4 regions of the Tepidimonas sp. HKU77 genome follow, and region 4 is predicted to be linked to each of the others. Evidence: predicted binding sites of a transcription regulator. Region 4 holds the regulator's gene; each other region holds the start of a gene.

Region 1 (7,663 bases), 250 kb from region 4:
CGGGGCGGGAGGGCTAGCGACTGCCTGCGGGACGCGCAACAGCGCTGCCACTTTGCGCTTGGGTCGGATGTACGCGGACAAACCCTTCGGCGCCGGTGCCTTGACGGGTTGTTCCCAATCCGGACGGACGTCCGGCGGCAGCGATGGCTCATAGGGCTGGTCGAGCAGCGGATCGGCGGGGGCACGGCGCGTCGACGCCGCACGCGCCGGGCGCGCGGCTGCCGGTCCAGACGTAATCCTCTCGCGTGTCGGCTCCGCAAGAGCGGGCGCCGAGGCCGCTGCGCGCGCCCCCTCGGCACTGCGCGGCGGCCGCGCACGGGAGCGGCGCTCGTCGTCGATGTCCAACGGCTCGACCTCGACCTTGCGGCCGATGAGTTTTTCGATCTCGGCCAGCAGACGGGCATCCTTGGCACTCACGAACGACACCGCCAACCCCGAGGCACCGGCGCGACCCGTGCGGCCGATACGGTGAACGTAATCTTCCGCGTTGAACGGGATGTCGACGTTGAACACCGCCGGCACATCCTTGATGTCGAGCCCGCGCGCGGCGACGTCGGTACACACCAACAGATCGACCTGCCCCTGCTTGAACGCGTCCAGCGCCTTGAGGCGCTCGTCCTGGCTCTTGTCGCCGTGCAGTGCGGCCACCCGCAACCCGTCGCGCTCCAACGCACGCGCCAGTCGCGCGCAGCCCAGCTTGCTGTTGACGAAGACAAACGCTTGCGTCACCTGGTGCTCGCGCAAGAGCTGCTTGAGCGCCTGGCGTTTGTCCTCTTCCTCGACGCGGAAAAAGCGTTGCTCCACGGTCGAGGCCGTGGTGTTGGCACGCGCGACCTCGATGACCACCGGGTCTTGCAGGTAGCTGGCCGCCAGGCGCTTGATCTCCGGCGAAAAGGTGGCCGAAAACAGCAACGTCGTGCGCTGCTTGGGCAGGTACGACAAGATGCGCTGCAGATCAGGCAAAAACCCGATGTCGAGCATCCGGTCCGCCTCGTCCAGCACCACATACTCGACTTGGTTGAGTACGGCCGTCTTGGCCTCGATGTGGTCGAGCAAGCGGCCAGGCGTGGCCACCAAGACCTCTACGCCCTTGCGCAGCTCTTCCACCTGTGGCTTCATGTCCATGCCGCCGAACACCACGGCGCAGCGCAGCGGGGTGTATTTGGCGTAGAGCTTGATCTGCTGCGCCACCTGGTCAGCCAGCTCGCGCGTGGGCAGCAGCACCAGCGCGCGCACCGGATGGCGCGCCGGCGATGTGGAGGTGTTGGCATGGCGCAACAGCCGCTGCAGCAACGGCAGCGAAAACGCCGCCGTCTTGCCGGTGCCGGTCTGCGCGGCGCCCATGACGTCGCGCCCTTGCAGCACGACGGGAATGGCCTGCGCCTGTATGGGCGTCATCGCCGTATAGCCCATCTCGGCCACGGCGCGCGCCAGGGGATCGGCCAGATTCAATTCGGAAAAAGCGTGCGTCATCGGGCGCTATTGTCGCACCGCATCACAGGCGGCGCCAAATGCGCCATGCCATGGCGGCCGGCGCCCCCGTGGCCGATGGCTGCTGCGCAGCGACAACGTCCGGCCCACCACTCAGGCGTACGATGGTGCAGGATCGCTGGTGGGGCGGCCCTGGAAGTCGGTCCAGCAGCGGCGCGTAAAGTCGTACAGCTTGCAGCGGCGTGCCGTATCGAAGTACCAGCGCCAGCTGAAGCGCTGAATGATGATGCGGCCGGGCAGCATGTCCTCCAGCTTCTTCTGGGCCTGCTTGAGCTTGTACAGCGGTACGCTCATGTCCACGTGGTGCGCCGTGTGCTCCATGATGTGGTGCATCAGCGCACCGACGCGTAGCGGGAACTCCAGGTGCACCGTGGTGGACACGAACGGCGCCGCCTTGGCCCAGGCGGCCTTGTCGTCGTGCCACTGCACCGCCGGGTGGGTGTGGTGCACGTACACCACGAAGCCGATCATCGCGTTCCAGAACACGAAGGGCACCACGAAGCCCATGACCACCTGCAGCCACACCGACTGCCCCGTGGCCAGCGCCGCCCAGACCATGCCGCCGATCCACAGCAGCCCGACGCCGAGCACGAACACGCCATCCCAGAAGAACTCAGGCCGGCGCGTGCCCATATAGGTCTTGCGCGGGAAGAACATGCGCAGCCACCACATCTCGATGAAGTAGTACAGCGCGGGGCCCCAGCCGCTGCGGTAGATACGCTCCAGCAGACGGCGGCCGGGCGACAGCGCGTCGAACTCGGCCTTGGTCAGCGGCGCCCAGACGAAGTCCACTCCCTTGAGGTTGGTGTAGCCGTGGTGCACCACGTTGTGGCCGACCTCCCACAGGCTGTAGGGCGTCAGCGACGGAATCATCGCGATGCGACCCAGCACCTTGTTCAAGCCGCGGTGCGGCGTGTAGCTCTGGTGGCAGGCGTCGTGCCCGATGATGAACAGCCGCCCGATGACGAAGCCCGCAGCCAACCCGCACAACAGCTTGGCCCACCACGCCTCAAACACGATCGTCCCCGCGATCAACGCCGCGAAGATGGCCCAATCCAGCAGCAACAAGGCGATGGCGATGGCCGTGCGGCGCTCGCCGAGCGGTGTGATCCAGCTGCGGATGACCTTGCGGTGGGGCAGCGGCTGCCCCGGAGGAATGGGTTGGGACGCCTCGGGCGCGGACACGTTGGAGGTCACAGACATGGCGAAATCGGAAAACGCAAACGATGGACGAACCGGATCTCGGACGGCACGGCACGCACCGACCACTCTCGAGATCCACGCGCGCGTCGAAGTATGCCCGAACAAGCTTGCACCCACTTGACTTCGGTCAATCGATGAATGCTTGCGCTTCGGCGCAAACGCCAGCCCCAAGAAATTCTTGCGCGCCTTATAATGGAGGACTTTGCTGGCAACATCCACCAACCCCACAGGAAACGATTCATGGCAAGCAAATCCAAAAAGTCCCCGCGCTTGGCCTCCGGCCGCAAGCGCGCCCGTCAAGACACCAAGCTGAACGCGCACAACAGCTCGCTGCGCTCGCGCTACCGCACCGCGATCAAGAAGGTCGAGAAGGCCGTCGCCGCTGGCGACAAGGCCCAGGCGACCGCGCTGTTCGCCCAGATGCAGTCGATCGTCGACACCATCGCCGACAAAGGCATCTTCCACAAAAACAAGGCCGCCCGCGACAAGAGCCGCCTGTCGGCGAAGGTCAAGGCCCTGGCCACCGCTGCCGCCTGACGGCGACACACCCCCCGCCCGGATGCCGGTGGCCGCCAGCCACCGCCCATCCGCCGTTTGGACCGGGTGCGCTGCCAGCAAAGCCGCACCGAACAGGCCGCCGAGGCGACAGCCCGGCGGCCTGTTTCCATTGGGAGGGTCGCTCGCGCACCCGCCGCCGCGGCGCGCATCCCCCACGCCCGCGTCAGCGCGAACGCCCCGCCGACGACTCGGTCGACGGCGCCTCGGGCAGCAGGCACGCCTCGGTCACGACCAAGTCGTTGTCGCGCGCGAACCCCATCACGAAGTCCCATGCCCGCACGTCGTAATCGCGCAACGCCCGGTCGACGACCACGCACTTGATGCCATTGACGACGGTGGGAATCACCCAAGGCGAATAGCGCAGGTGCCCGCCAGGCCCCTGCCCGGCTTGGGGATGAAACGGGCTCATGACACCCGCCAGCCGCTCGGCCCAATCGCTGGGACGAAACGTCCGGCCACTGCGGGTGACCCCCTGGATGAAGACTTGTTGGGCGTTGGGCGTGACCATCGCGCTGAATGGGCCCCTTGCCGGTGGGCAAGCGGCCATGGTTGGGGTGGACTTCGGCTCCCGCGCGGGGGCCGCGGCAACGCGAGGATCGCTCCCGTCGCCTGACAAGTATTGTATCTTATATAAGACTTGACGCACCCGACGGCAACCCCGCTGCAGAGACAAGAACTAGAATCCAGCGTTGGCCCGCTGGCATTTCTCACCCCAAATCAAAACCCGCACGCCCATGAACGCTCCTGCCGAACCCCACGTGATGTCCACCTACGCCCGCGTGCCCATCATGCTGTCGCATGGGCGCGGCTGTCGTGTCTGGGACGTGGAGGGCCGCGAGTACCTCGACGCGCTGGCGGGTATCGCGGTCAACACGCTGGGCCACGCCCACCCGCGCCTGGTCAAGGCGTTGCAAGAGCAAGTCGAGCGACTCATCCACATCAGCAACTACTACCACCACCCGCTGACCGAGCCGCTGGCCGCCGCGCTGTGCGAGCGCAGCGGGCTGGACAAGGTGTTCTTCTGCTCCACTGGGCTGGAGGCCAACGAGGCGGCGCTGAAACTCGCGCGCAAGTTCGGCCACGACAAGGGCATCGATCGCCCCCAAATCGTCGTATACGAAAAAGCCTTCCACGGCCGCTCGATCGCCACCCTGTCGGCCACGGGCAACCCCAAGGTGCAAGCGGGCTTCGAGCCGCTGGTCGAGGGCTTTATCCGCGTGCCCATCAACGACCTTGATGCCCTGCGCGCGGCCACCGCGGGCAACCCCAACGTGGTGGCGGTGTTTTTCGAGGCGATCCAGGGCGAAGGCGGTGTCCACCCGCTGTCGCCGGAATACATGGCCGGCGTGCGCGCGCTGTGCGACGAGCACGACTGGCTGCTCATGATCGACGAGGTTCAGTGCGGCATGGGGCGCACGGGCAAATGGTTCGCGCACCAATGGGCCGGCATCCGGCCCGATGTCATGCCGCTGGCCAAAGGGCTGGGCTCGGGTGTGCCCATCGGCGCGGTGGTTGCGGGCCCCAAGGCAGCCCACATTTTTCAGCCGGGCAACCACGGCACCACGTTCGGCGGCAACCCGCTGGCCATGCGCGCGGGGCTGGAGACGATCCGCATCATGGAAGACGAGGGGCTGCTGGACAACGCGGCCAAGGTCGGCACCCATCTGCACACCCAACTGTGGGCGGCGCTGCACGGGGTGCCGGGCGTGCGCGAGATCCGCGGCAAAGGGCTGATGCTGGGCATCGAGTTGGACCGCCCGTGCGGCGACTTGGTGCAGCGGTGTGCGCGGGCCGGCCTGTTGCTGTCGGTCACGGCCGAGCGGGTGATCCGCCTCGTGCCGCCGTTGATTCTGACGCACGCCGAAGCCGACGAAATCGTGGCCAAACTGGTGCCGCAGGTGCGGGCCTTCCTGAACGAGACGAGCGCATGAAACACTACCTGCAGTTCAAGGACTTGACCGCCGACGAATACGCGTATTTGTTCGTGCGCGCGGCGTTCGTCAAGCACAAGTTCAAGGCGGTCGAACGCTACCAGCCATTTGCCGACCCCGACCGCACGTTGGCCATGATCTTCGAGAAGGCGAGCACGCGCACGCGCGTGAGCTTCGAGGCGGGCATGTACCAGATGGGTGGCTCCGTCGTGCACCTGACCACGGGCGACAGCCAGCTTGGCCGCAGCGAGCCCATCGAGGACACCGCGCGCGTCATCAGCCGCATGGTCGACCTCGTCATGATCCGTACCTTCGAGCAAAGCAAGATCGAGCGCTTTGCCGCACACTCGCGCGTACCCGTCATCAACGGGCTAACCAACGAGTTTCACCCCTGCCAGATCCTGGCCGATCTGTTCACCTGGCTGGAGTACCGCGGCCGACGTGCCGACGGCTCGATCGACCCCGCGGCGCTGCGCGGCATCACCGTGGCCTGGGTGGGCGACGGCAACAACATGGCCAACACCTGGCTGCAAGCGGCGCAGATTCTGGGCTTTCGCGTGCACATCAGCACGCCCCGCGGCTATGAGGTCGACCCCGCGGTGGCCGGTGTGCCGCCGGGCGACTTCTGGCAGGTGTTCGACGACCCGATGGACGCCTGCCGTGGCGCCGACCTGGTCACCACCGACGTGTGGACGAGCATGGGCTTCGAGGCCGAAAACGAGGTGCGCAAGCAAGCGTTTGCCGCCTGGTGCGTGACCCCGGCCATGATGGCGGTGGCGAAGCCGGACGCCTTGTTCATGCACTGCCTGCCCGCCCACCGCGGCGAAGAGGTCGCGGCCGAGGTGATCGATGGACCTCAGTCCGTCGTCTGGGACGAAGCCGAAAACCGCATGCACGTGCAAAAGGCCTTGATGGAGTATTTGCTGCTGGGCCGCCTGGCCTGAAACACCCGTCGCCCCCATCGGACGCCCATGAGCGACTGCCTGCGCTGTGGCGCGTGCTGCGCCCATTTTCGCGTCGACTTCTCCGTTTACGAAACCGCCTCGTGCGGCGGCAGTGTCCCCGATGGCTTGGTGGTGGAGGTGGCAGGTGCCACGGTGCGCATGCGCGGCACCGATCACTGGCCACCGCGCTGTGCGGCGCTGACGGGCACACTCGGCGAGCGCGTCGCCTGTGCCATCTACGAGTGGCGCCCGTCACCGTGCCGCGAGTTCGAGGCCGGCAGCGACGCGTGCGCGCGGGCCCGCGCGCGGCATGGCTTGCCCGCCCTGGCTGCGGACGGCTAGACCCCGTGCTTGCGCGGCTGCCGCTGCAACGCCGCCTCGACCTGCTGACACAGCGTGCGCAGCACCTCGATGCGTGACCACAGCTTGTCGTCCGACGCCACGATGTGCCATGGCGCCACCCGGGTCGAGGTGCGATCCACCATGTCCTGCACCGCGCGCTCGTAGGCGGGCCACTTTTCCCGGTTGCGCCAATCCTCGGGGGTGATCTTGAACTGCTTGTGCGGTGTCGTCTCGCGCTCGCGAAAGCGCCGAAGCTGCTCCTCAGGCGTGATGGCCAGCCAGAACTTGACGATGATCACGCCCGCCTCGGCCAGCTCCTCCTCGTAGGCATTGATCTCGCCGTAAGCGCGCATCCAGTCGGCCTCGCTGCAAAAGCCCTCCACCCGCTCCACCAATACCCGGCCGTACCAGGAGCGGTCGAAGATGACCGCCCGACCATGGGGCGGAATGTAGCGCCAGAAGCGCCACAGATAGGGCTGGGCGCGCTCGTTTTCGTTCGGCGCGGCCACCGGCACCACCCGATAAAAGCGTGCATCGAGCGCTTGCGTGATGCGCCGGATGGTGCTGCCCTTGCCCGCCGCGTCCATGCCTTCGAACACCACCACCAGCGAGCGCTCGCGCAGGCGCGCGTCGCGGCTGAGCAGATTCAAGCGGCCCTGCCAGCGCTCGAGCAACCGGTCGTAGCGCTCGCGCGGCAGGCGCCGGCTGTAGTCTTGCGCCCGCAGCAACGTCACGTCATCCGTGCCCGTCTCGATCACGCTGGGCGGCAGGGGCGGCGTGGGCGGGGCTGGCTTGGCCGTGTGCTGCAGCACCGACAGCAGATGCCGCCCGGCGGTCAGCTCGCGATAGCACACGTCACTGCCCTCGATCACGATCCAGGGTGCCTCGCCCAGGCTTGTCTTGCGCAACGCTTCGTCGCTGGCCTCGATGAATTCGTCGTAGTGCTTCAGGTGCTCGCGCTCGCGCGGGCCAATGCGCCACGCCGTGCGAGGGTCGGCCGCCAAATCCTTCAAGCGCCGCCTGGCTGCTTTCTTGGACAGATGGAACCAGAACTTGACCAGCACCACCCCCTCGGCCACCAGCATGCGCTCGAACTGGCGAATGCGCTCGAGCCGGTGCACAAACCGGTCGGCGTCGTCGTCACCCATCACCCGTGCTAGGATGGGGTCGGTGTACCATGAGCCGAACAGCATG
Region 2 (7,663 bases), 990 kb from region 4:
GCGTGCCTGGCGCGACGACCCCGACGCGCCTGAGACGCTGTTCTACACCGCCACCGAGGCCCATCCGGTCAGTGCCGACGACCTGCGCCGCAGCGCCGCACCGTTTGCGCCCTTGCAGGCACTGGCGCAGTCACTGGCCAAGCGCTGGGTGGGGCTGCTGCCCGGCGTGCACCGTTGGGCGTGGCAAGCGACCGACGCCACCGGCCGTGTGCGCCACCTGCGGCTGACGCTGTGCGTGGGCGACGCACAGCGCTGGCTGCCCACGCTCGACGTGCCCGTGGACAGCGTGTTCCTCGATGGCTTCGACCCCGCCGCCAACCCCGACATGTGGTCGCCGCCCCTGATGCGCGCGGTCGCGCGCCTGTGCCGCCCCGGCACCCGGCTGGCCACCTGGACGGTGGCGCGCTCGGTGCGCGAGGCGCTGACGCAAGCGGGGTTCCAGGTTGAAAAAGCCCCGGGCTTGCCGCCCAAGCGGCATTGCCTGCGCGCGCGCTGGGCCCCCGCGTGGACCCCGCGCACGTCGCTGCGCCACGCCCCCAACACCCCGGACAATCTTGGCCCGAACGGCCGGCACGCGCTGGTCATCGGGGCCGGACTGGCCGGGTCCGCCGCGGCCTGGAGTCTGGCGCAACGGGGTTGGCGGGTGACGGTGTTGGACCAGGCCGACACGCCCGCCGCAGGGGCATCTGGCCTGCCCGTGGGCTTGGTCGCCCCGCACGTCTCGCCCGACGATGCCCCGCTGTCGCGGCTGACGCGCGCCGGGCTGGCCTGCACGCTGGAGCGCGCACAGCTGCTGCTCACACCCGGCATCGATGGGGCGGCCAGTGGCGTGCTGGAACACCGCGTGGAAGGCAAACACGCCCTGCCCGCGCCGGACGACTGGACCGAGCAGCGCGCCGCGTGGAGCCAGGCCGCCACCCCCGAATCGATCGTCGCGGTTGGACTGCCCCCTGAAACGCCCGCGCTGTGGCACCCGCGTGCGGCCTGGCTGCGGCCCGCGCGGCTGGTGGCGGCGCAGTTGGCACACCCGCGCATCCGCTTCGTCGGCGGGGCCGCCGTGGCGCACTTGCGGCGGCAAGCGGGCGGGCACGGTTGGAGTGCCCATGACGCCACAGGGGCGCTGCTCGCGCAAGGCGATATCGTGGTGGTGTGCGCGGGCTTCGACTCACTGGCGCTGCTGGCGGCCGAGGGTCGCGCCCCGCTGCCGCTGCACGCACTGCGTGGGCAGGTGGCGTGGGGCCCGATGGAGGCCCTGCCGCCCGACGTGGCCGCGGCGCTACCGCCCCACCCCGTCAATGGGCATGGCTCACTTATCGCGGGCGTGCCGGGTCCAGACGGCCGCCCCGTCTGGTGCATGGGCTCGACCTTCGTTCGTGGCAGCACCGGCCGCACGATCCGCGCGGACGATCATGCCGCCAATTGGGACAAGCTGCGCCGCTTGCTACCCCGTGCGGCGGCGGCGCTGTCGCCGTTGTGGTCCCAGGCGCAGGCCTGGGCAGGCGTGCGCTGTACGCTGCCGGATCGCTTCCCGGCGGTGGGGGCCGTGAACCCCGAGACCCTGCCGGGCTTGCACGTCATCACCGGGCTGGGCGCGCGCGGTCTGACGTTGTCCGCGCTGTGTGGCGAAGTGCTCGCCGCGGGCCTGCATGGCGAACCGTGGCCGCTGGAGCCCGCATTGGCGCGCGCCTTGCTGGCCCAGCGCTTCGCCACGCGGGGCGCACCCGCGTCGGCCGCCGATTCTGGCCGCTACTCTCAATCGCCGTAGCGCACCATCACGTATTGGCCCGGCGCGGGGCCCAGCCCCCGGTGCACGGGCGGGGTCCGCGCCGGCACCTCGCCGCTGGAGTGGCGGCGCAGCCAGTCGCCCCACGTCGGCCACCAACTGCCTTCGACGCGCGGGGCCACGGCCAGCCACTCGTCGGGCGTGCGCCACGGTTCGTCCAGCGGCGTCGTGCGCACATGGTGGTAACGCCCCCGGTGTCCGGGCTCGGACACGATCCCGGCGTTGTGCCCGCCATTGGTCAGGGCAAACGTCACTTCGGCCGACACCAAATGATGGATCTTGTACACCGAGCGCCACGGCGCGACGTGGTCCTTGATGGTGCCGACGGCAAACACCGGCACCCGGATGTCGCGCAGCGAAATCGGCTGCCCCTCGAACCGAAAACGCCCCTCGGCCAGATCGTTGTTCAGGTAGCAGCTGCGCAGGTACTGGCTGTGCATGACCGCGGGCAGGCGCGTCACATCGGCATTCCACGCCATCAGGTCGTTGGCGATCTCGTCCTCGCCGAGCAGCCAGCGCCGGGTTTGACTCGACCACACCAGCTCCCGCGAGTGCAAAAACTGAAACGATCCCGCCATCTGCTGCCCCGTGAGAAAGCCGCGCGCGGCCATCATGTCCTCCAGCAGCCGCACCTGCGCCTCGTCGATCAGGATGCCCAACTCGCCCGGTTCTTTGAAGTCGGTCTCGGCCGCGAGCAGCGTCAGGCTTGCCAGCGGGTGCGCGGGCGCCGCCAGCGGCTGGCAGCCCAGCGTGGCATCGCCGCCCCCCAGGGCCGCGGCGGCGATGGCCGCAAACGTGCCGCCCAGGCAGTAGCCCATCAGATGCACCGGTGCCGCCGTTGCGCAATGCACATGATCGAGCGCGGCCAGCACCCCATCGCGCACATAGTCGTCCATGCCCAGCAAGGCGTCGCTTTCGTCGGGGTTTTTCCACGACACGATGTAGACCGTGTGCCCCTGCCCCACCAGCCAGCGCACCAGCGAATTGTGCGGCGACAAGTCCAGGATGTAGTACTTCATGATGCACGAGGGGATGACGAGCACCGCCTCGCGCTGCACGGTCGGGGTCGTCGGCGCGTACTGGATCAGCTCGATGAGCGCATTGCGCAGCACCACCTGTCCCGGCGTCGTGGCCAGCCCGCGGCCCGGCACCGCATCCGGCCCAAAGCGTTGCGGCGGCGGCTGCAGCCCCAGGCGGGCACTCACATCCTGCAGCGCCTGCCCCCAACCTTTCCACAGCGACTGTCCGCCCGTCTCCCACGCCCGCTGCAGTGCCTGCGGGTTGGTCCACAACACGTTGCTGGGCGCCCACAGGTCCAGCCACTGCCGGCCATAGAAGCGCATCTGCTCCCGGCTGTGCGCGCGCATCCCGCGCAGCGCGGCGGCCTGCTCCCACCAGGCTTCGGTCGCCTTGCCTGCGGTCGCGAGCGTCCGCCATGGCCATTGGCGCCACGCGGGGTGGGTGTAGCGCGGGTCTTCCTGCAACGCGGCCTCGAAGGGCAGCGTCGGGGTGGGCTCGTTCGAGTCTCCGCCCGGCGCACCGGGGCCCGGCGGCACGACCGCCGTGCGGGCGGCAGCCAGCACGGCGTCCTGCCACCAGTTCTGCCCCTGCGCGAGCGCCTGCCGCCACAGGCGCATTTGCGAACCGGGCGCGCTCCACAGGTGCAAGGCCCAATCGGTCGCGGCCAACGCCAGCGAAACGGGCGACAACCCACTGTAGAGCTGTGCCAGCACCACCGACGCCTGCTGGTCTAGGGTGTCGGCGGCGTCGCCGCGGCGGCGATGGAGGGATGGATCGCTGGGAGAGGATGGATTCATGAGGTAAGGCCTGTCAGATGGGCACGAGCGAGGAGCAAGGCATCGCCCGCGCTGGACCGCACACGCCACACGATAACCGTTTCATCCAACGTTGTCATGACGCGCGTCAACCCAGTGCCGTGTGCGCTCGGCCTACAATTCGGCGCTTGTCGATTCGCGGCCCGCGGCCGTGCCGGGTCGACGATCGCCACCTGATAAGACCCAGCGCCATGACACACGTTGTTACCGAAGCCTGCATCGCCTGCAAGTACACCGACTGCGTGGACGTCTGTCCCGTAGACTGCTTCCGCGAGGGCCCCAATTTTCTGGCCATCGATCCCGACGAGTGCATCGACTGCGCCGTCTGCATCCCCGAGTGCCCCGTGGGTGCCATCTACGCCGAAGAGGACGTGCCGCGTGACCAGCAGCACATGATCGCGCTCAACGCCGAGCTGGCCAAGCTGCCGACCTGGAAGAGCATCACCAAGCGCAAGGCGCCCTTGCCCGACGCAGACCAGTACAAGGACATGACGGGTAAGCTCGCGCTGCTCAAGCGCTGAGACACGCCGCCGTCGGGCTGCACGCCATGACGAACGCCGACGCCCCCATCCGCACAGACGCCGTGGTCATCGGCGCGGGCCCAGTGGGGCTGTATCAGGCGTTCCAGCTCGGGCTGCAGGAAGTAGGGGTGCATATCGTCGAAGGACTGGCGCACGCGGGCGGCCAGTGCGCCGAGCTGTATCCCGACAAATTTCTCTACGACATCCCGGGCATCCCCTCGTGCAGCGGGCAAGAGCTCACGCAGCGCTTGCTGCGCCAGCTCCAGCCGCTGCGCGTGCCGCTGCACCTGGGGCAAATCGTGTCGGGCCTGCAGCGGCTGGGCACCGACGGCCCGGCGCGCTTTGCGTTGCAAACCGACGGCGGCCTGACCTTTTGGTGCGACGCCATCGTCATCGCCGCCGGCGTCGGGGCGTTTTTGCCGCGCAAGGTGCCGCTACCGGCACTCGAACGTTGGGAAGGGCGGCAGGTGTTTTATCGGGACGTTGATCCGTCCGTCTGGGCAGGCCAGCGTGTCGTCGTCATGGGCGGCACGGATGCCGCCGTGCGCCTGGCCCTGCGCTTGGCGGAGGGCGAAGCGGCGCACGTCACGCTGTTGCACCGCACCGAGCGCTTCGACATCGACCCCGATCTGGATGCGCAGTTGCAATCCGCCATCGGCGCGGGCTGGGTGCGGTTGTGCCTGGGCCAACCGGTGGAAGTGCTCACCGACGATGAGGGACGCTTACAAGCGCTGGCCATCGCCACCGTCGACGACCAGCGCCTGACGCTGCCGCTGGATCTGCTCATGCCGCGCTTGGGGTTGCACCCGCGCCTGGGACCGATCGCCGACTGGGGGCTGGCCCTGGAGCGCAAACACCTGGTGGTGGACACAGAGGGCTTTCGCACGAGCGAGCCGGGTATTCATGCGGTGGGCGACGTCAACGCTTACCCCGGCAAGCGCAAACTCATCGTGTGCGGTTTCCACGAAGCGACGCTGGCCGCCTTTGCCATCGCACAAGCGCTGCGACCGGGTGAGCGCATCGCGCTCGAGTACACCACCACCAGCGCCCGGCTGCAGCGCCTGCTGGGGGTAGCGCCAGACTGATCAATCCAGCAGCCGCATCGGCACGGGCGCATAGCCGTGGTTGAGCGGCCCGCTGCCCTGCCCCGTGCGCACATGGGCGCCCGCGGTGATGGCGCCGCGCACCCACCCGTGCGCCGACTGCACCGCTTCCTCCAGCGTGTGCCCCAGCGCCAGATACGACGCGATCGCCGACGACAGCGTGCAGCCGGTACCGTGGCCATTGGGGCTTGCGATGCGTTCGCCGCTGAGGCGAATCCAATACGCTGCAGGCTCGCCGCGGAGTGCCAGCAGGTCGGTCACCCAGTCGCCGGGCAAGTGTCCCCCTTTGAGCAGTACCGCCGACGCACCCCGCTGCAGCAAATCGGCGGCGGCGGCTTCCAACTCGTCGACATGGGTCAAGGCACGGCCCAGCAGCAGCCCGGCTTCGTCCAGGTTGGGCGTGACCACCGTCGCGCGCGGAAACAACTGCGCCACCAAGCGTTCGATGGTCTCGGGCTCGATCAACGTGTCACCGCTGGTGGCCACCATCACCGGGTCCAGCACCACATTGGGCAACCGGTAGCGATCGATCGCCCAGGCCACCGCGTCCACGATGTCGGGTGCGTGCAACATGCCGATCTTGACCGCGTCCACCCCGATATCCTCCACCACGGCCGCGATCTGCTCTTTCAAAAACGACGCCGGTACCGCGTGAATGGCGCGTACCCCCAGCGTGTTTTGGGCCGTCAGTGCCGTGATCGCCGTCATGCCGTAGCAGCCCAATGCCGCGATGGTCTTGAGGTCGGCCTGAATGCCCGCGCCGCCGCCCGAATCGCTGCCGGCAATGGTCAACACGCGCGCGTAACGCGCCGCCTTGGGGTGAGCGAGATCGTTGAGGTGTGACATGTGTGACATTATCCGCCGCGTGGGGAGGATTGTTGTGTTCTGTCAATGGCGCGGGTTTTCCCTGGGGTACCATCGCGGATCATGACGACGTCTCCCCCCGTGCTGATTCTGGGCGCTGGCCTGATGGGCCGCTTGTTGGCGGTCACCTTGGCCCGTGCGGGCCACCGCGTGCACCTGGTCGATGCCGCCGACGGGCCGTCACAGGCCGGGGGAGCGGCCCGCATCGCCGCGGCCATGCTCGCACCGTTGGCCGAGTCCGCTGTCACCGAGCCCAACGTCGTCGCCATGGGGCGCTACGGGCTGCCACGCTGGCGCGCCCTGTGCGAAGGGCTCGACCAGCCGGTCTTTTTTCAGCAAAACGGCACGCTCATCCTGTGGCATCGGCAAGACGCCCGCGAGGCCGTTCGCTTCGAAGCCCTGCTGCGCGCCACGACCGAGCGCTTGCCGGAGCTGCCCGCGCCGCAGCCGCTCGACGCCGCCGCGCTGGCCACTGTGGAGCCCGCGGTGGCGGGCCGGTTTGCGCAAGCGCTGTATTTGCCCGAGGAAGGGCAACTCGACAACCGGCAGCTGCTCGATGCGCTGCTGGCCACACTGCGGTCGTGCGGTGTGACGGTGCAGTGGTCCACCCCGATGACGCTGGCGCAGGCCCAAGACTGGCAGCGCGACCACCCCGGCGCCTGGGTGTTGGACTGTCGCGGCCTGGGGGCCCAGGCGGATTGGCCCAGCGCCCCGGCACCAGCGGCGGGGCCGTTGCGGGGCGTGCGCGGCGAAGTCGCACGCGTGTATGCGCCCGACGTCACGTTGCAACGCCCCACGCGCCTGCTGCATCCGCGCTATCCCATCTACATCGCGCCCAAGCCCAACCACCTGTTCGTCATCGGCGCCACCGAGATCGAATCCGACGACCTCTCCCCTGCGAGCGTGCGCTCCACGCTGGAGCTGCTCAGCGCCGCCTACGCCGTCCACCCCGGCTTTGCCGAAGGCCGGGTGCTCGAACTGGGCGCACAGTGCCGCCCCACGCTGCCCGACAACCTGCCCGCCGTGGTCGAGGCGGCGCCGCGCGTGCTGCAGATCAATGGGTTGTATCGACACGGCTATCTGATCTCGCCTGCCGTGCACGATGCAGTCATCGAATACCTGCATGGTGGCACCGTGTCACTGGCCCAGCGTCTGGGCCTGCGCTTCGTGCCGGCCCGCCAAACCGCTGCCTGCTGCGAGCCATGATCGTCGTCATCAACGCCCATCCCACCGAACTGCCCGACGGCGCCACCGTGGCCGACGCCGTGGCCCGCGCGACGGCCGACCTGCCTGCCAGCGCCCCCATTGCCGTGGCCGTCAACTTGCAGTTCGTGCCGCGCGCCCAATATCCTCACACGCCCCTGCACGACGGCGACCGCATCGAAATCATCGCCCCCGTGACCGGCGGCTGACCCCCACCATGACCCCGACCCCATCGTCCGACCCCCTCATCCTCTACGGCCAAACCTTTGGCAGCCGACTCATGCTGGGCACGGCGCGTTATCCCTCGCCCGCGGTGCTGGAGCAAGCCGTCGCGCGCGCGCAGCCGTGCCTGTT
Region 3 (7,663 bases), 140 kb from region 4:
AGGCACCGGCGGCCTTGGCCCGCTCGGAAGGCGCGAAGGACGCAACGAAGGGAACCGCGGCGGCGGCCACGCCTGCGCCGCCCACAGCGCACGACGTGATCAGCCAAGTCCGGCGTTCTGGATCTGGGGTGGCTTCGCTCATGGGAGACTCTCTGGTAAAACGGGATGCGATGGACGGACTCTTGGCAGCATGGACGCCACGCCGCGTATAAACCATTTGGCATTGTAAGGGATCGCCACGGGGGCAAACCTTGACGAGACGCAAACAACCCCGTTGGCCTATGCCACTTCGCGCTGGCCCGCGCGCATCGCCCAAGCCGCCTCCAACGCCGCGATCAGGCTGGACGGATCGGCCCGGCCCCGCCCGGCGAGGTCGAACGCGGTACCGTGGTCGGGGCTGGTGCGCACGAACGGCAGCCCGAGCGTGGTGTTCACGCCGCGCTCCAGGCCCAGGTATTTGACCGGGATCAGGCCTTGGTCGTGGTACATGGCCACGACGACGTCGAACTCCCCGCGGCGCGCGCGCATGAACACCGTGTCCGGTGGGTGCGGGCCGCTGACCGCCCAGCCCGCTGCCTGAGCGCGCGCGATGGCCGGTGCGATGTGCTCGATCTCCTCGCGGCCGAACAAACCCCCTTCCCCCGCGTGCGGGTTGAGGCCCGCCACCGCGATGCGGCAGTGCGGCCAGCCCAGCAACCGGGTAAAGTGTTCGTGCGTGATGCGCAGCGTCTCCCACACTGCCGCTTCGGTGACGGCGGCGATGGCGTCGCGCAACGACACGTGAATGCTCACCAGCACCGTGCGCAGCTCGTCGTTGGACAGCATCATGCGCACGGGCAAATCGGCCGGTGCAACGCCACGGTGTTGGGCCGCCAGCGCCTGCAGCAGTTCCGTGTGTCCCGGCGCATCGACCCCAGCGGCCGCCAAGGCCGCTTTGTTCAGCGGCGCCGTCACCACCGCCGCAACTTCGCCGCGCAGCGCGGCCTGCGCCGCCACGATGACGGCGTCGGCCGCGGCACGCCCCGATGCCGCGCTGACCTCGCCGAAGCGGGGCAGGGCCGATAGGCTGACGGCAGGCCACAGCGGCACGCAGCGCGGCGGCGCGCGGTGCGCGTCGGCGGGCCCGTCGAGCACGGCGATGGGCAATGCGCCACCGGTGACTTGCACCGCGCGCCGCATGACCGCTACGTCGCCCACGACCACGCAGCGCGGCGACCACTCGGGGCGGCGGCGAAAGACCTCGGCGACGATCTCCGGGCCGATGCCGGCTGCGTCACCCATGGTGATCGCGAGCGGGAGGGTGCCTGCCACGGGCGGCATCGGGAGCGAGTCGGTCATCAGGCGGGATTGTCGATGTCGATGAAGCGGTGCTCGATGCCGAACTGCGCGGCCACGTGTGCCGCGAGCGCGGGGGCCCCGTAGCGCTCGGTGGCGTGGTGGCCGCAGGCCAAGAATGCCACCCCGCACTCGCGTGCCAAGTGCGCCTGCGGTTCCGAGATTTCACCCGTCAGAAAGGCGTCGGCACCCGCGGCGATGGCAGCCTCGAAATAGCCCTGCGCCCCACCGCTGCACCAGGCCACACGCCGGATCGGCCGCCCATCACCCGGCACGCAGACCACGGCGCGCCCCAGCACCCGCTGCACGTGGTCGGCCAGCGCCTGGGCGTGCGAGCCCTCCCACGCACCCAAAAACCCGAGCTGCTGCTCGCCAAAGCGCTGCCAGCCGCCTTCGTCGGGCACGAAGCCCAGGCGGCGCCCGAGTTGGGCGTTGTTGCCCAGCTCGGCGTGGGCGTCCAACGGCAGGTGGTAGGCGTAGAGGTTGATGTCGTGTACCAGCAACCGCTGCAGGCGCGCTTTCATCCAGCCGGTGACGGTGCCGCGCTGGCCGCGCCAGAACAGCCCGTGGTGCACAACGATGGCATCGGCACCCGCCTCGACCGCGGCCTCGATCAGCGCCAGGCTTGCGGTGACGCCGCTGACCAAGCGGCGGATGCGGGGCTTGCCCTCGACCTGCAGGCCGTTGGGGCCGTAGTCCTGAAAGCGCGTGGGCTCCAGCAGCGCATCGAACGCTGCCAGCAGCTCCTCGCGCGGCGCGCCGTCCGCTGGCGTCAACGCGTCGGTGACCGTGTTTCGATCAGACATGCCCGCATTGTCGCATCGCGGACGGCCCCGGCCCCGGACGGACCGCTGGCGCCACGCCGGGCGTCAGGACTTGCGCGCGGCTTGCTCCGACTCGGCGATCTTGCGCGCGAAGAATCGGTAGAACCACACCCCCATGACGATCACGAAGGCAATCACCCCGGCGCTCATGAGCCCATAGTCGGTCGAAAAAAGGTCCACAATCGCTTTCATGTTCGGCTCCTGCGTCGTTCGACAAACGCGACCTCCATTGAAGCGGTGCGCGCCCGCCGACGCATTGACCCATATCAACCCCGCTGCAAACAGGGGTATGAAACTTGCCTGCACCGGCCCGAGGAACCCATGAAACGCCACTGGCTGCTCTTTTCGCAAACCGTCACCGTGCTGCTGGCGGTGTGGTTCGTCGTCGCGACGCTCAAGCCGCACTGGCTCGCGCAGCGGCCCTCGCTGGCCAGCGTGGTGCCGGTATTCCAGATCGAAGGCGACCAACGCAGCCCCACCATCGCCAGCGCCAGCCTGAGCGCGGCCGCCCGCGCCGCGGCACCGGCCGTGGTCAGCATCAGCACCAGCAAGGCGGTGCGCCACCCGCACGCGCAGGAGCCGTGGTTTCGCTTCTTTTTTGGCGACCGACCCGAATTCGAGCCACAGACGGGGTTGGGCTCGGGCGTCATCGTCAGCCCAGCGGGCTACATCCTGACCAACAACCACGTGATCGAAGAGGCCGACGAGATACTGGTGCAGCTCAGCGACGGTCGGCAAGCGCCGGCGCAGGTCATCGGCACCGACCCCGAGACCGACTTGGCGGTGCTGCGCATCGCGCTGGACGATCTGCCCGTGATCGTGCTGGGGCGCTCGGAGTTGCTGGAAGTGGGCGACCGGGTGTTGGCGATCGGCAATCCGTTCGGTGTCGGACAGACCGTGACGGCGGGCATCGTCAGCGCACTGGGCCGCAGCCAACTCGGCATCAACACGTTCGAGAACTTCATCCAGACCGATGCCGCCATCAACCCGGGCAACTCAGGCGGCGCGTTGGTCGATGCCGAGGGGCATTTGGTGGGCATCAACACCGCGATCTACTCGCGCTCGGGCGGCTCGATGGGTATCGGGTTCGCCATCCCGATCGCCACCGCGCGCGAGGTGATGGAAGCGATCGTGCGTGATGGCGCGGTCACGCGCGGCTGGATCGGTGTGGAGCCGCAAGAGCTGACCCCAGAACTGGCCGACCACCTGGGCCTGCCAGGCGCGCAGGGCGTGGTGGTGGCGGGCGTGCTGCAAGACGGGCCGGCGGCGCAAGCCGGCATCCGCCCCGGCGACGTCATCAGCCGCGTGGGCGACACGCCCGTGCGCGACGTTGCCGGCCTGCTGGCGGCGGTGGCGGCACGCCAACCGGGAGTGGCCACCGAGGTCGAGGTGCTGCGGCGCGAAGGCCGCCGCACGCTGACGGTGATTCCGGCGCGCCGTCCGCCCCCTTCTGCCCGCTAGCGACTGTCTGCAGCGGCGGACTCGTCCTCGGCGGGCTTGGTTTTGACGAACCAGCGCGCTCCCCAGATGCCGAGCTCGTAGAGCAGGCACATGGGGACGGCCAGGGCCAGCTGCGAGATCACGTCCGGCGGCGTGACGATGGCGGCGATCACGAACGCGATGACGATGAAATAGCCCCGAAACGCCTTCAACTTGTCGATGGTGACCATGTCGAAGCGCACCATCAGCATCACCACCACCGGCACCTGAAAGGCCAGGCCGAACGCCAGGTACAGCGACAGAATGGCCTCGACGTAGGAGGCGATGTCGGGTGTGGCGTTGACGCTGGCGGGCGTGAAGCCCTGGATGAAGGCAAACATCTTGTCGAGCACGAAAAACTGCACGAACGCGATGCCGAGATAGGCCAACGCGCTACCGCTGATGATGAGCGGCAGGGCAAAGCGCTTTTCGTGGCTATACAGCCCCGGGGCGACGAAGGCCCAGATCTGATAGATGACCCACGGCAGCGCCAGCAGCAGGCCCGCCATCATCAGCACCTTCAGGGGCACGAAAAACGGCGTGAACACCCCCACCGCGATCAGCTTGGCGTCCGGTGGCATGTGGGCACGGATGGGCACGGCGATCAGATCGATCAGGCCGCTGGGGCCGGGCCAGATGGCCAGCAGCGCCATCGCCACCCCCACGCCATAGAGGGCATAGAGAATTCGGTCGCGCAATTCCATCAGGTGCGCGACGAAGGGCTGCTCGGTGCCGGCAAGCTCGTCGGCGGGCTCTTTGGAATCGGCCATGGCTCAGCGCGGGGGAATCTTGGGGCGGTAACGCGCCACCCGGGCCGCACCGGACAACGCCCGCGTGCGAACACCGGCACGAGCCTTGTACCACTGGGGGACGGCCTGGCGCTTGAGGCGGAAGTTTTTCTTCGGCCGGCGGTATTGGGGATAGACGGGGCTGCCGATCGAGGACGAGTCGGCCAACGAATCCGATGACGACGTGCCACCCAGCCCGGCGGTCACCTCGGCCCAGTCGCGCTCGAAGTCGCTGGCGGTGGCGCTGACTTGCGACTCCACCTCGCGCGCGGTCTTCTCGACCGTCTCCTTCATGCGCTTGAGCTCTTCGAGCTCGATGGTGCGGTTGACTTCGGCCTTGACGTCGGCGACGTAGCGCTGCGCCTTGCCCAGCAGCGCACCCACCGTGCGGGCCACGCGCGGCAGCTTCTCGGGGCCGATGACGACGAGCGCCACGACACCGATGAGGGCGAGCTTGGAGATGCCGAGGTCGATCATGCGGGAGTGGCCGCGATCACGACTTGGTCTTGGCGTCGACGTCGATGGTGGTCTTCTCGGCCGCCTTGTCCTGGCCGACCTGTGCCGTGGCGGTGGCGGCCGCGTCGGGGGCCGAACCCCCATCCTTCAGGCCATCCTTGAAACCCTTGACGGCGCTGCCGAGATCCGAGCCGATGTTCTTGAGCTTCTTGGTGCCAAACACCAGCACCACGATCAGCAGCACGACCAGCCAGTGCCAAATGGAAAAACTGCCCATGGTTCACTCCAATGACGGGGCTTGCGCCCCATAATGCCTTCGATCCGGTGCGGCCTCCGAGGGTTCACCGCACCGCCAATAGCGCCTGCCGTGATTGTGCCCGAAAGCGCGGCCGTGCGACGAAGACCGGCGGGGCTCACCCCTTGCGCCAGGGCCTCGGCCCGCCGATGACGTGCACATGCAGGTGATGCACCTCTTGCCCGCCGTGCTCGCCGGTGTTGCACACGATGCGAAACCCCCCTTTTGGATACGGCTCGCAGCCCTGCTCCAGCGCCAAGCGCGGGGCCAGCACCATCAGGCGGCCCATGAGGCGCTCGTGCTCGGGCGTGAGCTGCGCCATCGACGGGATGTGCGCCTTGGGCACGATGAGAAAGTGCACCGGCGCCCAAGGGTGGATGTCGTGAAAGGCGGTCAGCTCGTCGTCCTCGTACACCTTGCGGCTGGGGATCTGGCCGGTGACGATCTTGCAAAAGATGCAGTTCGGGTCGTGCGACATGGTCGGTGACATCGTAAGGATGCGGGCGCCTCAAACGGGCATGGGCTTGCGGTCGTTCCAGTACAACAGGCCCTTGACGAGCCGGTACAGCGACCAGATGGCCGCCGCGATCAAAATGACCGCTCCCACGCCGATGAACAGGGTGATGAAGCCGAGCACCGCCCACAACAGGCTCCACCAGAAGGTGCGGATCTGCCAGGTGAAGTGACTCTCGTAGAGGGTGCCGACGACGTCCTCGCGCTTGACGTAGTTGATGATGATGCCGATGAGCGCGGTGACCGCCAAAAACCACGACGCGGCATACAGCAGATACACCGCCAGCGTCAGGCGGCGCAGGCTCTCGAGCTGCTGCGGCGTCGTGGCACGAACGTCGATGATGCGGGGATCATCCATGGGCCGCTCCGGGGTGGGCCGCCTCGCGCTCGCGCGCCTTGCGCAGCGCTTTTTCGTCCAGGCCCGACAAACCCTCGCGGCGCGCGAGTTCGGCCACCACGTCGGCGGGCCCGAGGCCGAAGTGCGCCAGCACGATCAGGCTGTGGAACCACAGGTCGGCCACCTCGCCCACGAGCGCCTGGGCGCTGCCGGCGCCATGCTGCAGGTCCTTGGCGGCCATCACCACTTCGCCCGCTTCTTCCGTGATTTTTTTCAGAAAGGCGTCTGGCCCCTGGTGCAGCAGGCGCGCGACATAGCTGCGCTGCGGGTCGCCGCCAGCGGCGGGCTTGCGGCTGTCGATGACAGCGGCCAGGCGCAGCAGGGTGTCCAGCGGCGGGGCGGTGTCGGTCATGGCCATTCAGCGGTAGATGGTCTCAGGGTCTTTGAGCACGGGGTCGACCGCCTGCCACGCACCCTGCGCCGTATCCAGCCGCTGATAAAAGCAGCTGTGCCGCCCCGTGTGGCAGGCGATGCCCGGGGTGTGGCCGGTTTGCGTGACTTTGAGCAGCACGACGTCGTGGTCACAATCCAAGCGAATCTCGTGCACGCGTTGCACGTGCCCGGACTCCTCGCCTTTGTACCAAAGCCGGCCGCGCGAGCGGCTGTAGTAGACCGCGCGGCCCAGCTCGGCGGTCTTTTGCAGCGCCTCGCGGTTCATCCACGCCACCATCAGCACGTCACCGCTGTCGCGCTCTTGCGCGACCACCGGCACCAGCCCTTGCGCATCCCAGCGCACGTCGTCCAGCCACGTCGTCATGGGTCTAGCGTAGCACGTCCGTCAAGGGGATGGCGGCGGCGTCAGCGCCGCACCGGGATGCCCGCTTCGGCCATGCGCTGCTTGGCCTGGGCGATCGTGTAGGTGCCGTAATGGAAAATGCTGGCCGCAAGCACCGCGTCCGCGCCGCCCTGCTGGATGCCCTCGACCAGGTGCTCCAGGGTGCCGACGCCGCCAGAGGCGATCACAGGGATGTCCACCGCGTCGCTGACGGCACGGGTGAGCGCCAGGTCGAAGCCCGCTTGCGTGCCGTCGCGGTCCATGCTGGTGAGCAGGATTTCGCCCGCGCCCAGAGTGGCCATCTGGCGCGCCCAGGCCACGGCGTCCAGCCCGACGTTTTTGCGGCCGCCGTGCGAATACACGTCCCACCCGGGACCGATGGGCTGGCCGTCGGGGCCGGGCCGCGCCTCATCGGCGGGAGTGCGGCGCTTGGCGTCGATGGCCACCACGATGCACTGCGATCCGTACTTGCCCGAGGCGTCACGGATGACCTGGGGGTTGGCGATGGCCGCGGAATTGAAGCTGACCTTGTCCGCCCCGGCGTTGAGCAGGCGGCGCACATCCTCCACCGTGCGCACGCCACCGCCCACCGTCAGCGGGATGAACACCTGCGAGGCCACCGCTTCGATGATGGGCAGGATCAGGTCGCGCCCGTCGCTGGTGGCGGTGATATCCAGAAATGTGAGTTCGTCGGCGCCTTGGTCGTTGTAGCGCGCGGCGATCTCGACCGGGTCGCCGGCGTCGCGCAGTTGCACGAAGTTGACGCCCTTGACGACACGGCCACCCGTGACGTCCAGACAG
Region 4 (7,663 bases):
ATGCGCGCTTTCACGTCAGCCGCGACTTGCTGGAGCTGCGCAACCTGGTGCAAGTGGCCGACCTGATCGTGCGCTGCGCCCAGCTGCGCAAGGAAAGCCGCGGCCTGCACTATAGCCGCGACTACCCCTACACCCTGCCGCAGGCGCGACCCACCCTCCTCACGCCCGACGCCCGATGAGCGCCCGCCCTGCTACCCCATGGCTGGCCTACGGGTCGCTGGCGGCCAGCATGGCACTGGTGGGCAGCTACGTGGCCCTGTCCAAACCGCTGGTGGCGGCGCTGCCGGTGTTCCTGCTGGCGTGGCTGCGCTACCTGATCGGCGCGGCCGCCATGGTGCACTGGCTGCGCAAACCGGCGTCGGAGCCGGCGCTCGACCGGCACACGCACGGGCTGCTCTTCCTACAGGCCCTGCTGGGCAATTTTTTGTTTTCGCTGTGCATGCTGTTTGGCGTCAGCCTGACCACGGCCAGCGCCGCTGGCGTCATCATGGCGGCCATTCCCGCCGTGGTCGCGCTGCAGTCGGCGCTCTTCCTGCGCGAGCGGCTGGATGCGCGCTCCGGTGCAGCGGTGGCCTTGGCGGCCGTCGGCATCGGGCTGTTTTCGCTCGACAAGGCCGCCCCCGGCGCCGCCGCGGCGCACGGCACGTGGCTGGGCATGCCGCTGCCACTGTGGGGCAACGCACTGGTCTTTGCCGCTGTCGTGTGTGAGGCCGCCTACGTCGTCATCGGCAAGCGGCTGACCGGTCAACTGGGCGCGCGGCGCATCGCGGCGATCATCAACCTGTGGGGCCTGGCGCTCATGACGCCGCTGGGCCTGTGGGCCGCGCTACGCTTCGACGGCTGGGCGCTGCTGTCGCTGGGCCTGTGGGCGCTGCTGCTGTTTTATGGCCTGGCCGCCAGCGTCTGGACGGTGTGGCTGTGGATGACGGGCCTGCGGCACGTACCCGCCGCCCGGGCTGGGGTGTTCACCGTGATGCTGCCCATCAGCGCGGCCACGATCGGTGTGCTGTTCATGGGCGAGCGGCTAACGCCGCTGCAGTGGCTGGCGTTTGGCGTGGCGCTGGTGGGGCTGGTGGTGGCGACCCTGCCCGGGCGCACGCCTACGCGCACCACAGACCCGTCGGCTGGGTGATGCCCATCCACAACGCCCAGCCGGACGTGGCCGCCAGCGCCAGCCCGGCCAAGCGGATGCCCCAGCCACCGGAGCGCGCCTGCGCCAGCCGCAGCAACAGCCACGGCCCTGCCGCCAGCGACACCATGGTCCCGATGGCAAACGCGGCCATGATGGCAGCGCCCGATAACGCCGACGCCGACAACGACGCCACCAGCAGCGCCGAGTAGAGCAGCCCACAGGGCATCAACGCCCAGCCGAGCCCGAGCGCCACGGGCGCGCGCGCGCCCAAGCGGGCCATGACCGGGCGCACCCGCCGCCAGACGGCCTGCGCCCAGCCATCCAGAAAGGCCGGCTGCCGCGCCTGCCACAGCAGCACCAGCCCGAGCACGAACGCCGCCACGTGCATCATGGTCCACACCGGCCGCAGCACCGCGGTCTGCTGCCCCAGCCAGCCCATGCCCTGTACCGTGCCGCCCGCCAACGCCCCCAGCAGCGCATAGCCGGCCAGCCGGCTGAACTGCCACGTCCACAGCGCCCGCTGCGGGTGCGGGCCAGCGGCACGGGCAATACCCGCGCAGGCGGCACCACACATGGTCACGCAGTGCGGGCCGCCGACCAGCCCCATCACCAGGGCCGACAGCGTCATCGAGGTCAGCATGGCACGATGCTAACAGCCCGCGGCTGGGCCTGCCGGTAGCACCTCAAATGATCTTGGAAAACCGCGCCCGGTCTTGATCGACCTGCAAGTAGCGGTCGAACACCATGGCGACGGCGCGCACCAAATACCAGCCCGTGGGCGTCACTTCGATGTGGGCATCGCCGATGCGTACCAGCCCATCGCGCTCGAACGCGCGCAGCTGCTCCAGCTCGCGCGCGAAGTGCTGGCGAAAATCGATCAGGTGCGCCAGATTGATCGACTCGAAATCGACCAACCCCTGGCACATGATGGCCATGATCACACTGCGGCGCAACAGATCCTCGCGCGTCAGCGCCAGCCCGCGCACGATGGGCAGCCGCCCTTGGTCGAGCGCGTCGTAGTACTCCTCCAGCGTCTTGGCATTTTGGCTGTAGGTGGCGCCGATGCGGCCAATGGCCGATACCCCCAGCGCGATCAGGTCGCAATCGGGCTGCGTGCTGTAGCCCTGAAAGTTGCGGTGCAGCCGCCCCTGCCGCTTGGCCACCGCCAGCGCATCGTTGGGCAACGCAAAATGGTCCATGCCCACGTACACATAACCCACGGCACTCAGATGGTCGAGCGACAGCGACAACATGGCCAACTTGTCCGCCGGACTGGGCAACTCCGCCGCGTGGATGCGCCGCTGCGGCTTGAAGCGCGCCGGCAGATGCGCATAAGCGTAGAGCGCGATGCGATCCGGCCGCAGGCGCTCGACGAGCTCGAGCGTGCGCCGAAACGACTCTGGGGTCTGCTGAGGCAGTCCGTAAATGAGGTCGACGTTGACCGACTCAAAGCCGATCTCGCGCGCCGCGGCCACGAGGGCGAACACCTGCTCGGCCGGCTGAATCCGGTGCACCGCCCGCTGCACCGCGCCATCGAAGTCCTGCACGCCAAAACTCAGGCGGTTGAACCCCAGTTGGTGCAGATGGGCCAAGCGCTGCGCGGTCACCGTGCGGGGGTCGACCTCGATCGAATACTCGCCCCCAGGGACGAGTTCGAAGTGGCGCCGGATCATCGCCATCAGGTCGGACAACTCCGCGTCGCTGAGGAAGGTCGGCGTGCCCCCCCCAAGGTGCAGCTGCGTCACGCGGTGCCCGCGCCCGACGTGTTCGGTCTGCAATTCCAGCTCGCGCGACAGGTAGCGCAGGTACTCCGCCGCGCGTTCGTGGTGCTTGGTCACCACCTTGTTGCATGCGCAGTAGTAGCACAGCGACTCGCAAAACGGGATGTGTACATACACCGACAGCGGCAGCGCCAGCGACCCCGCTCGCCGCTGTTGCAGGGCTTGCACGTAGTCACGCTCGGTAAACGCTTCGACAAACCGGTCCGCCGTCGGGTAGGACGTGTAGCGCGGGCCCGGAATGTCGAACCGGCGCAGCAGATCTTCGTCGATGACGTGTTTCACGGCGGGCAGCTCCATAGGCGACGAACTGTGCACCAGCGTAGCCTTGCGTGGGTTGACGTGAGTCAAACCCCCTGCGGGAGCGACGTTCCCCAAAACCCTGCAGGGCATGGGCCCACCGCACGGGGCGGCACGCGCATCGGGTTGTTATGATCGGGCGCATATCGTTCATGGCGAGTCTGCGCCTCGTTTCACCCACCTCTGCCTCACACCGGCCCCCATCGCCTCATGGATCTGCACAGCATCAAGGTCGCCTGCTCCAGCTGCAACCTGCGCGAGCTCTGCATCCCGGTCGGCCTCAAGCCGGACGAGATGGAGCAGCTCGACAACCTGATCAGCACGCGTCGCCGGGTGCGGCGGGGCGGGACCCTGTTTGCCGCGGGCGACGGCTTCACGTCGCTGTACGCGGTACGATCCGGATTTTTCAAGACCGTGGTCACGACGGCGGACGGCCGCGATCAGGTCACCGGGTTTCAAATGGCGGGCGAAATCCTGGGGCTCGATGGCATCGTGCAGGACAAGCACTCGTGCTCGGCCGTGGCGCTCGAAGACGCCGAGGTGTGCGTGCTGCCATTCGACAAGCTCGAGCAGCTCTCGCGCGAGTTCAGCACGCTGCAGCACCACGTACACCGCATCATGAGCCGCGAGATCGTACGCGATCAAGGCGTCATGCTATTGCTGGGCAGCATGCGCGCCGAAGAACGACTGGCGGCTTTTTTGCTCAACCTCGTGCAGCGCCTGCATTCGCGCGGCTTTTCACGCACCGAGATGGTGTTGCGCATGACGCGCGAGGAAATCGGCAGCTACCTGGGAATGAAGCTCGAGACGGTCAGTCGTACGTTTTCGCGCTTTCAGGACGAGGGCATCATCGAAGTCAAGCAGCGCTACGTTCGCATCCTCGACCCGGACGCGCTCGCGGCCATTGTCAACCAGAGCCGCGAGGAGAATTAAGCGGGGAGTTGAGCGGCGCGTTGCGCGCGCAGTCAGCCGGGCGCTGATCTGGCGGCACCGGGCAGCGGTTGATTTCCCACGGCGACAGCGACAACAGCGTGGTAAGCGCGCTCGACGCCATGGTCAGCGCCCAAAAAATGAAGAACGCGACCGTGTAGACCGCCTGCCGCGACCAACCGAGCGATTCGCCCGCCCAGTGCAGATCGTGGGGATCGACGAAGGCGAACACCACCATTTCGATCACAGCCGCCATCAAAAAAGCGGGCCAAGCAATCCACATCACGCGTTGGGCCAGCATCGACAGTCTCCTCTTTGTTGTTGCCCCGCGCCGCCTCAATCGTCTTTAGGCAACGTCGGGGACACGACGTGGTTACGCGCCTGGTTGGCAGGCAGCACCGCTTTTTCGGCCTGCAGGCGCTCCTCCGGCGTCATGCGCTCCGGCGCGACCGCGACCGGCGCCGGCATCGCCTCGCGCGGCAGCACGGGGTCTGGATTGCGCACGGCGATCGTGACCGTCACGATGGACGCGATCACGACCACCAAGGGGCCACCGATGACCATCCAGACCATGGGCTCGCGGTACCAGGGTCGGGAAGGGGCGGATGACGCGGAGGGCGTACCAGACATGGTGGACATAGTGTAGGCCTTTGGCGAGTACTTTGGGATACGGATCAACCCGAATACCCTGGGGGGTCATCGGGGTATCAGGAAGGTGGTTTTCTCGCGCACGGCGATCGAGCCGTCGGCGGTGCGGAAAGTCATAACGATGGGGTGAGAGCCGGGCTGCAACCCCGGGGGAACCTGCACACGTACCGGCACCGAGCGCACCTCGGTGGGCAGCAGATGTACGACGGGATCCGACGCGAGCGTCACCCCCGGCAAGCCCTCGACCGCCACCTGCAGCTCGCGCTCGGACTCGGACGCGTTCATGAACTGCACGCGGTAGACGTTTTCGATCCGGCCCATCTCGACCATGCGGGCCAGCGCGCCACGGTCCCGGATGACGTCGACCTTGAGCGGTACCCGCATCCACAGACTGACACCGAGCGCCGCCACGATGGTGAGCAAAATGGCACTGTAGATCAAGACGCGCGGACGAAACGCCCGGCGGATCATCTGGGCGCGGCTCCAGTGGTTGGCCATGCCGTTTTGGGTCGAGTACTTGACCAGCCCCTTGGGATAGCCCATCTTCTCCATCACCTCGTCGCAGACGTCGGCGCAGGCACCGCAACCGATGCACTCGTACTGCAGACCATTGCGGATGTCGATGCCGGTGGGGCACACCTGCACGCACAGTGTGCAGTCAATGCAGTCACCTAATCCCAACGCCTTCGGGTCAGCCGACTTCTTGCGCGCGCCGCGCGGCTCGCCGCGCTCGGCGTCGTAGGTCACGATCATCGTGTCCTTGTCGAACATGGCGCTCTGGAAGCGCGCATACGGGCACATGTATTTGCAGACCTGCTCGCGCATGTAGCCCGCGTTGCCGTAAGTGGCAAAACCGTAGAAGAAAATCCAGAAGGTCTGCCACGGACCCAGGTTCCACTCGAGGACGGCAGCGCCCAACTCACGGATGGGCGTGAAATAACCCGCAAACGTAAACCCGGTCCAGAGACCGAACACAATCCATGCGATCTGTTTGCCGCCCTTGCGTGCCAGCTTACGCAGGCTCCAGGGCTCTTGGTCCAGTCGCATGCGCGCCGAACGGTCACCCTCGAAGAGCTTTTCCATCCACAGGTAAATCTCGGTGTACACCGTCTGCGGACACGCGTAACCGCACCACAGCCGGCCGGCGATGGCGGTAAACAGGAACAGCGACAGCGCCGACACCACCAAAATACCCGTCAGGTAGATGAAATCCTGCGGATACAGCACGAGCCCGAAAATGTAGAACCGGCGCGCCTCCAGATCGAACAGCACCGCCTGCCGCTGCCCCCATTGCAGCCAGGGCAACCCATAGAAGACGAGCTGCGTCAGCCAGACGAAGACCCAACGCCAACGAGCGAACGTACCCGTCACCGAACGCGGGTAGAGCTTTTTGCGCGCAGCGTACAGGGAAATCTCCACCGCTTCGTCGGTGGAGGCAGAGCTGGGAATGTTGGCGGCCGTGTTCATGGAGTCACCTCGTGCCGGCGAAACAAAAACCGGTCGGAGTATGGTACCCCGACCGGATGCCCAAGGGTTTGACTTTGAACAAACCTCAGTTCGCGTTCGACAGCTTCCAGACGTAGCCCGTCAGCACGTGGATCTGGTCCGGCGTCAGTAGCGCGTTTTGCGCCGGCATCACGTTGTTGATACCCTTCTCGATCGCGCGGACGATCGCCTCCTCTCCCCAGCCATGCAGCCAGATCTGGTCGGTCAGGTTGGGCGCGCCGGTCGCGTGCATGCCCTTGCCATCTGCCCCGTGGCAAGCCGCGCACGCCCCCCACTTGGCCGCCCCCTGCGAAGCACGAACGCTGTCGTGTGGGCTACCTGAGAGGCTCAACACGTAGTGAGCGAGGTTGCGGACATCCTCAGCCGTGCCGACGGCGGCAGCCATCGGCGGCATGATGCCCTGCCGGCCCTCGACGATTGTCTTGTGGATGTACTCGGGGCTACCGTCACCGCCCAGCCAGTCGGCGTCGGTCAGATTGGGAAAGCCTTTACTGCCGCGGGCATCCGAACCGTGGCACTGCGCGCAGTAGTTCATGTACAGGCGCTCCCCCACGGCCATGGCCTGCTGGTCTTTGGCCAAGTCCTTCGGGTCCATGCCGCGAAACTTGGCGTACAGCGGCTCCACCGCTGCCAGCGCCTTGTTGCGCTCCACTTCCCACTGACCATGGGACGACCACTTCAGCACCCCTTGCCACTGGCCGAACATCGGGTACAGCAAGCCGTAGCCCAATGCAAACAGCACCGTGATGATGAACAGGTACACCCACCACCGCGGCAAGGGGTTGTTCATCTCGCGCAGGTCGCCGTCCCAGACGTGCCCGGTGGTGTTGTCGGCCGCGGCGATCACCCGCGTCTTGCCGCTCGCCCATAGGAAGAAGGCGCACGCCAAGATGCTGACGAGGGTGACCCCGGCCACGAAGAGATGCCAGAAATCGCTGATGAAATCGCTCATGATGATGCTCTCCTGTCAGGGCTCACTCGTCCTGGAACGGCAGCCGTGCCGCTTCCTCGAACCGGGCCCGGTTTTTCTTGGACCAGGCCCATGCCCAGATGCCGACGAAAGTCACGAGGCTCAGCACCGTGACGATGACGCGCAGGTCATTGACGTCCATGGTCGGCCTCCGTCATTGCTGGGTCACGGTGCTGGGCGCATCGGCCTGTGCCGCCTGCGCTGCCTGGGGCTTGGCCAGCTTGTCCCACGAGCGCGCGGTGCCCAATCCCTGCAGGTACGCAATCAGCGCCTCCATTTCGGTCTTACCCTGCACCTCCTCGACCGCCTTGGCGATCTCTTCATCCGTGTAGGGCACGCCCAGCTTGCGCAGCGCCTGCATCTTGGCGGGCAGCGACTCGGCGTCCACCGTGCGGCGCT

Evidence for each region. The regulator FNR, encoded in region 4, switches genes on or off when oxygen is low (the NO sensors DNR and NnrR bind a similar motif). The targets are predictions, from matches to a motif close to TTGATNNNNATCAA.
Region 1: ACPP3B_RS01445 (fatty acid desaturase) is a predicted target of FNR. The motif match lies at 2,812-2,825, and genes of this name have one in related genera.
Region 2: ACPP3B_RS11670 (PHA/PHB synthase family protein) is a predicted target of FNR. The motif match lies at 3,697-3,710, and genes of this name have one in related genera.
Region 3: ACPP3B_RS03375 (DUF3149 domain-containing protein) is a predicted target of FNR. The motif match lies at 2,416-2,429, and genes of this name have one in related genera.

Annotation. Positions count from the first base shown of each region.
Region 1 covers NZ_CP187300.1:315,166-322,828, forward strand. The annotation lists gene ACPP3B_RS01435 (symmetrical bis(5'-nucleosyl)-tetraphosphatase) at 1-17, shown strand, start outside; gene ACPP3B_RS01440 (DEAD/DEAH box helicase) at 1-1,473, opposite strand, end outside; gene ACPP3B_RS01445 (fatty acid desaturase) at 1,585-2,694, opposite strand; gene rpsT (30S ribosomal protein S20) at 2,935-3,231, shown strand; gene ACPP3B_RS01455 (DUF3579 domain-containing protein) at 3,416-3,760, opposite strand; gene ACPP3B_RS01460 (aspartate aminotransferase family protein) at 3,987-5,183, shown strand; gene argF (ornithine carbamoyltransferase) at 5,180-6,127, shown strand; gene ACPP3B_RS01470 (YkgJ family cysteine cluster protein) at 6,155-6,469, shown strand; gene pap (polyphosphate:AMP phosphotransferase) at 6,466-7,663, opposite strand, start outside.
Region 2 covers NZ_CP187300.1:2,414,403-2,422,065, reverse strand. The annotation lists gene mnmC (FAD-dependent 5-carboxymethylaminomethyl-2-thiouridine(34) oxidoreductase MnmC) at 1-1,765, shown strand, start outside; gene ACPP3B_RS11670 (PHA/PHB synthase family protein) at 1,753-3,600, opposite strand; gene fdxA (ferredoxin FdxA) at 3,810-4,139, shown strand; gene ACPP3B_RS11660 (NAD(P)/FAD-dependent oxidoreductase) at 4,166-5,224, shown strand; gene thiD (bifunctional hydroxymethylpyrimidine kinase/phosphomethylpyrimidine kinase) at 5,225-6,088, opposite strand; gene ACPP3B_RS11650 (FAD-dependent oxidoreductase) at 6,170-7,312, shown strand; gene thiS (sulfur carrier protein ThiS) at 7,309-7,518, shown strand; gene ACPP3B_RS11640 (thiazole synthase) at 7,527-7,663, shown strand, end outside.
Region 3 covers NZ_CP187300.1:705,624-713,286, forward strand. The annotation lists gene petA (ubiquinol-cytochrome c reductase iron-sulfur subunit) at 1-142, opposite strand, end outside; gene pdxA (4-hydroxythreonine-4-phosphate dehydrogenase PdxA) at 280-1,338, opposite strand; gene ACPP3B_RS03370 (Nif3-like dinuclear metal center hexameric protein) at 1,338-2,141, opposite strand; gene ACPP3B_RS03375 (DUF3149 domain-containing protein) at 2,205-2,351, opposite strand; gene ACPP3B_RS03380 (S1C family serine protease) at 2,481-3,620, shown strand; gene tatC (twin-arginine translocase subunit TatC) at 3,617-4,408, opposite strand; gene tatB (Sec-independent protein translocase protein TatB) at 4,412-4,903, opposite strand; gene tatA (Sec-independent protein translocase subunit TatA) at 4,920-5,159, opposite strand; gene ACPP3B_RS03400 (histidine triad nucleotide-binding protein) at 5,296-5,655, opposite strand; gene ACPP3B_RS03405 (DUF4870 family protein) at 5,686-6,048, opposite strand; gene ACPP3B_RS03410 (phosphoribosyl-ATP diphosphatase) at 6,041-6,445, opposite strand; gene hisI (phosphoribosyl-AMP cyclohydrolase) at 6,446-6,844, opposite strand; gene hisF (imidazole glycerol phosphate synthase subunit HisF) at 6,886-7,663, opposite strand, start outside.
Region 4 covers NZ_CP187300.1:565,177-572,839, forward strand. The annotation lists gene nadB (L-aspartate oxidase) at 1-179, shown strand, start outside; gene ACPP3B_RS02640 (DMT family transporter) at 176-1,132, shown strand; gene ACPP3B_RS02645 (sulfite exporter TauE/SafE family protein) at 1,101-1,772, opposite strand; gene hemN (oxygen-independent coproporphyrinogen III oxidase) at 1,816-3,210, opposite strand; gene fnr (fumarate/nitrate reduction transcriptional regulator Fnr) at 3,421-4,143, shown strand; gene ACPP3B_RS02660 (hypothetical protein) at 4,118-4,441, opposite strand; gene ACPP3B_RS02665 (nitrogen fixation protein FixH) at 4,477-4,770, opposite strand; gene ccoG (cytochrome c oxidase accessory protein CcoG) at 4,837-6,255, opposite strand; gene ccoP (cytochrome-c oxidase, cbb3-type subunit III) at 6,341-7,246, opposite strand; gene ACPP3B_RS02680 (cbb3-type cytochrome oxidase subunit 3) at 7,269-7,406, opposite strand; gene ccoO (cytochrome-c oxidase, cbb3-type subunit II) at 7,419-7,663, opposite strand, start outside.